Regions from separate parts of the Bacillus sp. D386 genome, predicted to be linked through region 1. Evidence: riboswitches for the same ligand, from Rfam matches in the RefSeq annotation. Region 1 holds a riboswitch; the other holds the start of a gene.

Evidence for each region. A riboswitch is a leader RNA that binds a small molecule or an ion and turns the genes downstream of it on or off. The one in region 1 is predicted to bind glycine.
Region 2: it holds a riboswitch for glycine, as region 1 does, so the genes downstream of both, gcvT (glycine cleavage system aminomethyltransferase GcvT) here and FHY45_RS17935 (amino acid permease) in region 1, are expected to answer to the same signal.

What each region holds. Positions count from the first base shown of each region.
Region 1 is NZ_VEMV01000006.1:123,477-127,712, forward strand. It holds gene FHY45_RS17925 (sensor histidine kinase) at 1-20, opposite strand, end outside; gene FHY45_RS17930 (DMT family transporter) at 366-1,277, shown strand; glycine riboswitch at 1,789-1,866, shown strand; gene FHY45_RS17935 (amino acid permease) at 2,039-3,385, shown strand; gene FHY45_RS17940 (DUF4179 domain-containing protein) at 3,541-4,236, opposite strand, start outside.
Region 2 is NZ_VEMV01000005.1:280,313-284,548, forward strand. It holds gene gcvPA (aminomethyl-transferring glycine dehydrogenase subunit GcvPA) at 1-289, opposite strand, end outside; gene gcvT (glycine cleavage system aminomethyltransferase GcvT) at 286-1,404, opposite strand; glycine riboswitch at 1,576-1,667, opposite strand; glycine riboswitch at 1,671-1,761, opposite strand; gene FHY45_RS16290 (DEAD/DEAH box helicase) at 2,225-3,856, shown strand; gene FHY45_RS16295 (YqhG family protein) at 3,834-4,236, shown strand, end outside.

The sequences.
Region 1 (4,236 bases):
ATTGGGACTAAATCTAACATAGCCATCTCCCCTGGTTAGCGAACTTTCCATCCTCTTCTATAATTGTTAATTCTCCCTTTATTATATTTGAAAAATTAAGAAAAACAAAAAGATAGCCCTTTCATTACTATTGTTATATTAAATGCACACTTCTATTATAGTTTCATCCTTTAAATCCCTTGACACAGTTTACAATGAAATTATATTCTTGACTCTGTGACTCTATTAAAATTCATTTTTATTCACAGCTCTGCTCTCCGTTTTGCAATAGCAGCAGTAACGTCTTCTCACTTGAGTAAACGATTCTGTATGTCTTGTTATACGGGGTTCAGAAAGCTTATTAAACTTCAACAAGGAGAATCGTTATGTGGTTTATTTTTTCACTACTAACAGCTTTAGCATGGGGTGGTGCTGACCTATTTTATAAAAAGGGATCAGACAGCAATGACAAGTACAGCCATATTAAAATTATCATCATGGTTGGTCTTGTCATGGGAATTCATGCAACAGCCTATATGATTATAAAAGATATACAGTTCAATCCAATGGAGATGATTCATTATTTACCAGTATCTTCTTTATACATCCTTTCCATGGCATTTGGGTATATTGGTTTGCGCTATATTGAATTGTCTATCGCCTCACCAATACAGAATTCCTCAGGTGTCGTAACAAGCATTCTGCTCTTCATCTTTTTCACTCATGAGCTAAGTATCATTGAAGTACTTGGGATTATCATCATCACTCTTGGGATTGTGGGGATAGCCGTTCTGGAAAAAAGAGCAGAAGATGAAGCTCGTCGACTGAATTCTGAGCATATCGATAAAAAATACCAAATTGGTTTCTTGGCTATTATCTTCCCAATTTTATATTGCATTATTGATGGACTTGCTACATTTGCGGATGCCATCTATCTGGATGAATTGAATTTAATCAGCGAAAATTCAGCTTTGCTTGCGTATGAATATACCTTTTTCCTATGCGCTGCCGTATGTTTTATCTATCTTCGCTTTATTAAGAAGGAATCCTTCCATGTATTTAAAGAGCGCGATAAAGGGATAGCTGCTATTTTGGAAACGATTGGTCAATTTTTCTACGTATTTGCCATGGCATCAGGCTATGCAATTATCGCAGCACCATTGATTGCTTCTTACAGTATCTTTTCAATTATCCTGTCACGAATCTTCCTAAAAGAGAAGCTGACTAAAAAACAATACATGATCATCGCAGTTGTTATCTTCGGTATTATCCTGCTGGGGATAGCGGATGAACTCTAAATTTGAATTTGCCTTTTAATAATGTAGATTAAAGACCAAATCCCTTATGGATTTGGTCTTTTTTTCAGAATGAATTGTGCTACTGCTAAGATAAACATGAAAAAGAGAGCTTTCGATTCTGGCCTTCCCCTTAACCTCACTGCCATGCTTATATATCTGAAGGAATACTCCTCAAGATGTTTAAATTAGTAAACAAAAAAAGAGAGAGACCTAGTACCTTTCTTTACTATTTAATACTTATTGTAATGGTTTATCAGAACTGAAGCTTGTTTAGTATCATTAATTGATTGTTCAAAAGCATATGGGTTAAATATATTTCAAGTAAATCTTGGTCTCTTCCATATGCTTCAACAAATCATTTAATTACATGTACTTAGTTTGACAACATAATAATTTAGTGATAGCATTTTTTCCATAACATTTTTTCAGAATTATGTTAATAAGGTAACATACTCTGATAATTGATAATTTAATATAGCACGCTTTGATCGCTGTGGATAAAACTATGGCGGGAGCAGCTTCTGGAGAGACTGTATTTATACAGCGCCGAAGGATTCACAATCTCAGGCAAAAGGACAGAATGGTAACGATTTTTGTTATTCTTGCCCTTTTAGAGATTGGAGACAACCAATCTCTTTTTTTATTTTCCAATATCAATAGTGAGGTGAGACATAGTATCTAAATCAAGCGAGAAAAATGATAAATATCTATTTTACTAGGTGCCTGTTTTAGACATCTAAGATTAAACGGGGGCATGCAACTTGGCTAAGCAAGAGTTAAAAAGGGATTTAAAAAATCGTCATGTACAATTAATAGCAATTGGGGGCACAATTGGAACCGGCTTATTTTTAGGCTCCGGAAAATCCATTCATTTAGCCGGTCCATCCATCTTATTTTCTTATCTGATTATCGGAGTAGCTCTATTTTTTGTTATGAGAGCACTGGGTGAATTACTTTTATCCAATACAAATCATACATCATTTATCGATTTCGCAGCTGAATATTTGGGTCCATGGGCTGGATTTGTGACTGGCTGGACGTATTGGTTCTGCTGGATTATGACAGCCATGGCTGATATTATCGCTGTTGGTTTATATACACAATACTGGTTTGATATCCCGCAATGGGTGCCTGCCATCATCTGTTTAGTAATTCTATTAGGATTAAATCTATTAACCGTCAAACTGTTTGGTGAGTTGGAATTCTGGTTTGCGATTATTAAAGTCGTCACTATTGTTGCACTAATTGTCGTAGGAATCGTACTGCTTGTGATTGGATTTGAAACAGATAGCGGAACTGTTTCTGTTTCTAACCTTTGGAATCATGGCGGCATGTTCCCGAATGGAATATCAGGGTTCTTACTATCACTGCAAATGGTTGTCTTCTCCTTCGTCGGAGTTGAACTTATTGGTGTATCTGCTGCTGAAACAGCTAATCCACGAAAAAACATTCCATCTGCTATCAACAAAATACCGGTACGGATTTTACTGTTTTATGTAGGTGCCTTATTTGTTATTTTATGCATCAATCCTTGGGATCAATTAAGTGCGACAAGCAGCCCATTTGTAGGTGTCTTCGCCTTAATCGGGATTCCAATGGCGGCAGGTATTATCAACTTTGTTGTATTAACATCGGCAGCCTCTGCTGCAAACAGCGGTTTATTCTCAACCAGCCGGATAATGTACAACTTAAGCAATCATAATGAAGCACCAAAAAAACTTGGCAAATTAAATAAACACCATGTACCGAGCAATGCATTATTAACTTCTACTATTGTAGTTTCTGTCGGTGCACTGCTTAGCAAGCTGATACCAGAGCAGGCCTTTACAATCGTCACAACAATCAGCGCCATCTGTTTCATTTGGGTATGGAGCATTATTTTAATCTCGCATATCAAATATGTAAAAACAAGACCTGATTTAAGAGCTAAATCTACATTCAAAGCTCCATTAACACCAGCTATAAATTATGTAATCCTAGGTATGTTTGCTTTCATACTGATTGTAATGCTCATTGCTGCGGAAACACGCTTAGCAATGCTGCTTACACCATTATGGTTTGTCTTATTGTTCATTTTATATAACTATCATAAAAAGAAGAGATTATGATAATAGAGCAAAAGCAAAAATAATAATGCACTCCAGTTGTTAGATTACACTTAACAATTGGAGTGCATTTTTTTCTATAGTATTCTATGGTTGAATGAAAACTTAGTACAGCTCGGTACCGAATTGAGCAAAATAGTTTCAATAAACTATTTCCTTTATTTATGATTCTCAAGTTGCTCTTTCTTCTGAGGTATTTTTACTGTGAAAGGCTCAAGCTCCACTGTATCTAAAAATGAGTTAAAATCAAATTGCAGAATGGCATGATCCATTTCAAAATTGGTGATTTTTTGAACCATATCCCCTTCATACACAACTTCTCCACTTAAATCAAATACTGATTGAAAATGCATTGTATCTTTATTAAGGACTTCAACATGATTCCGATGTATATAAAATGGCCAATCATCATCCAAATCAATCCGTGGGTCTATTATATTAAACTGATAACCTAAATTATGCAGTAAACGATCATAGTTCTCTCCCTTAAGACTCTTAGGAAATCCAAGTACTTGATAATCAACAATCAATTTATCCTGCTCATGTTTAATACTGTTAACTCGGATTGCCTTATTTGAACGTTGACTTTCCAATGTAAAGGAAGTACCGGTCGCTAAATCCTTCTCCGCTAAAGGTTCTGATCGTTCTAGATGTGGATAGAACGTGATGGTTTTAACATCTTGATTTAAATTCCCTATTGTAGATCGTCTAAATTCACGTACTTCTCCATCTATCCCCTTATTAAATCTTACACTGTTTCCAATATCCAACTCTTTCCCTTTATGGTCAGTTGCCTTCCATATGTATATCTCATCCTTCTCATACTCTGTGTTTGTTTCAAACATAACAGTCGA
Region 2 (4,236 bases), on a different contig from region 1:
AAAACTCTGATCTTGAGATAACGTGATCAACGATGACTGGCATGTAATGGTCATATACTCCCGCTCCAAGAAAAGAACTATGGGTCCTGAGATTGGCATTTTTCTCGGCCAGCTCAGTTAATTCTTTCAGAAGTGCTGATTCAGACTTTGCTTTTTTTAGCTTGTATTCACCCTTAAACCTTACTTTTTCAGGTATATCAGAAAATAAGTCATCGATTGATTCTACACCAATCGCTGTTAACATCTGTTCAGTATCCTGCTCTGTCATTGGTAAATAACGATGCTTCATTTTTTTACTCCTCCTGCCTGAGTGCGTTTATAAAATGGAGTACTAACAATTTTCGCCTTTAATCTTTTTCCCCGTATCTCAACCTCGACTACCTCATCAAGGTTAGCGAATTCTACATTAATCAGGACAAGGCCTACGTTTTTCTTTAAGGTTGGGGATTGTGTTCCAGTGGTCACTTCCCCGATGTTTTCATCCTTAACGAAAACCGGGTACCCATGTCTCGGAATACCGCGGTCAATCATTTCGATTCCGACAAGCTTTCTAGGGGCGCTATTTTCCTTCTGTTCCTTTAAAACTTCCTTACCAATAAAATGTTCTTTATCGGTTTTTACAGCGAACCCAATCCCCGCTTCGATAGGTGTAATCTCTGGAGATAACTCTTGGCCATATAAAGGAAGTTTTGCTTCAAACCGAAGCGTATCTCTTGCCCCAAGTCCACATGGAACCAATCCCTTATCCTTACCGAATTCTAAAAGATCTTTCCAAAGCTTCACTGTATCTTCGCTCTTACAGTACAATTCAAATCCATCTTCACCGGTGTAGCCAGTTCTTGAAACAAGTACACTAATGCCATTTATCATGACATCTTCACGAAAAGCAAAGAAACCAATGGTATTGAGATCTACTTCCTCTGCAAGGTTCTGTAATATATCAGCTGCAAGCGGTCCCTGTAATGCCAATTGCCCTATTTGTTCCGATATATTTTTTAGTTCTACATCTTCGCTCGCATGCTTTTTTAACCACTCAAAATCTTTATCAATATTAGATGCGTTCACAACTAACAAATAATCATCTTCACCTTTTTTATAAATAATCAGGTCATCAACCGTTCCGCCATTCTCATAGCACATAGCAGTATACTGTGCCCGGCCCGTTTTCAGCTTACTGACATCGTTGGTCATCATCAGCTGCAAAAATGGTAAAGACCCAGCACCCTTAATCATGAATTCGCCCATATGTGATACATCAAAGAGGCCTGCTTTTGTACGCACTGATTCATGCTCCTGTTTAATGCCCGAAAATTGGACAGGCAATTCCCAGCCGCCAAAATCAATTGTTTTTCCTCCGTACTCCCTGTACACACTGATCAGCGGAGTCTGCTTTAATTCTCCCATCCTTACCCTCCTAAAATATTCGTTTTATACGGATTCTCTTGCTTGTTATGCCATTTAAATGATTGCTTGTTAACTTATTAAGTAAAACGCCGCTTTTCCACATTTGACCGAAGCGATATATCCTTCAGCGATCCACGAAAAAAAGGACAGAAACCTCCCTTATTAGGGGGGCTCTGTCCTGATACCTGAAAGTTTACCGCCGGGTAACGTACTTCGGCGTTTCCTCTTGGGTGGCTTCACAATAAAGGAAGCGCTCTCCAGAGATGCGTCCAGCAAGAGTCTCTGTACCTGAGAGATTCATGGATTCACCATTTGCTCCTTCGGTGCCGCAAATACGGTCTCTCCCCTTGCCTTCATTCGCTCATATAATTATGTAAATTGGTCATACTAAACAAAAAGCAAGAGATAAGCCGTTTTCTAAATAGTCTTACATTTATATCCTACCATCAACAATTATCAGGTGGCAACATTTACGTTATCTCGATGAATGATTGGAAACTAAAAAAATATCAGTAACACCTCAGCTTTATTGGGGCAAAAAAATTGTTTAGGCGTCACTGAATAAATTCCTTATAATTTTCTGCCATCCGCATAAAGCATTTAATCAGATTTTAGCCGGAGATTAAACTCCTACTATTGTTTAGAAATTAATGACACCACCTATACCTATATAAGGTAAGAGAATTCTATTGAATTTAGTTAAATTACAATCAAGCATTTATCTAACTAGCTTAAATAAAGAAAGTTGGGATTCACATTGAGTTTAACACCAAAGGTCTATTTTGATGAAGATTGGGAAAAGGAGCTTGAGGAAAAGATTATGGAGGATGGCCCCTGGTGCAGCTACTCCCTTTTTAAACTCGGATTGGATGCCGAAAAGCATAATCTGATTCCAGATTTCAACGGCCTCCTTGCACCAAAGCATTTATCAGGATTTACACCTTTAACCCATCAGCTCGAAGCTGCTACCGAAGTCATTGAAAGAATGAATGGTAAAGCCATATTAGCTGATGAAGTAGGTCTTGGTAAAACAATAGAGGCCGGTCTGATCTTAAAGGAATATATGATTCGGGGCCTGGCAAGCAAAATACTAATACTAGTCCCAGCCTCTCTCGTATCTCAATGGGCACAGGAGCTTAATCAGAAGTTTCACATACCAGCTGTCATATACAGAAAGGGGTATGGGTGGGATTCTGAATGTATAATCACTTCCATAGATACTGCTAAACGAGAGCCTCATCGTTCTGCCATACTCGAACAAACCTATGACATTGTCATCATAGATGAGGCTCACAAGTTAAAAAACAATAAAACCAAAAACTATGAGTTTGTACAAAAAGTCCAGAGAAAGTTCTGTCTACTGTTAACGGCAACCCCTATTCAAAACAAGCTAGAAGAAATTTTTTATCTTGTATCATTGCTTAAGCCAGGGCATTTAGGAAGCTATGCCAAATTTAATGAACGCTTTTCTGCTAAGAAACGTTCATTAAAGGATGATGCTTATTTAAAAGAATTGGTTAATATGGTGATGATTCGAAATAAACGCCAGGATACCGGCATTGAGTGGACAAAAAGAAAGGTTGAAACAATTTTTATAGATTTCACCGAAAAGGAACAGGATCTATATGATGGAGTTTCTTCATTTAGGAAAGAATTGCCGGAGGGTATCGGGAGTACATTTTCTTCTTTAATCCTTCAGCGTGAGGCATGCAGCAGCAGGGAAGCCGTCTACTTTACGTTAAAAAATATGCTCGATCGAAACCCGGATGCCGGACTAAGCTTTAAGGAAGCCATACATAACCTTATCAACCTGGTCGAACTGGTTGATTGCAATTCAAAAGCGAAAAAAGCGCTTGAATTGATTCATTCTATAAAAGATAAGGTTATCATTTTTACCGAGTATCGAGCCACGCAATTATATTTGCAGTGGTTTCTTAAGCAAAATGGAATCACTTCTGTTCCATTCCGCGGCGGATTTAAACGTAGTAAGAAGGACTGGATGAAAGAACTGTTCGAAAAACAAGCACAAGTCTTAATTGCTACAGAAGCAGGTGGAGAAGGAATTAACCTGCAGTTTTGCCATCATATTATAAACTTTGATTTACCTTGGAATCCGATGCGACTGGAACAAAGAATCGGCCGAATTCACAGACTTGGACAAACAGAAGATGTCCGAATCTATAATTTTGCGACCAGGAATACCATTGAGGATCATATTATGAAAATTCTCTACGAAAAAATTCAATTATTTGAACGTGTCGTTGGGGAACTTGATGATATTCTAACGAGGCTGGAGGTTAAGAATCTTGAAGAGCATTTAACTGACATCCTCAATAAATCAAAAACAGAGGGTGAGATGAAGGTTAAAATGGATAATCTCACGTCTTTAATACAGCTTGCTCAAGATCTAAAAAAGGAGATGCCTTCACATGCAGCAACAGGAAATTCTTGAGTTTCTCGTTCAATTTTTCACAGCCAATCAATGCGAAATCATCAATCAAGGGCCAGGTCATCTAACTGTGCAGTTGACAATTGATATGGATAAAGAACTGATGAACCGACCTTTTTATTGGCATTATCTCGAGAAAGTTGGCGGAGTGCCTAATCCGATGAGCTTAACGTTTATCCTCGACAAAGAGGCAGCTCCTCCTGATTTAAAAGGGGAATTCATACATTTCGGATCCCCTCGCCTGCACCAAATATTCGCATCTGCCCAAAGACTATCGAAGCATATCCGCTTATTTGAGGAGATTAAAGTGACTAGTGGTCAGATGCCTTTATTTCCTTGGTTAGGTGTAAATGTTAATATCTCCTATGAATGCGACCGAAAAA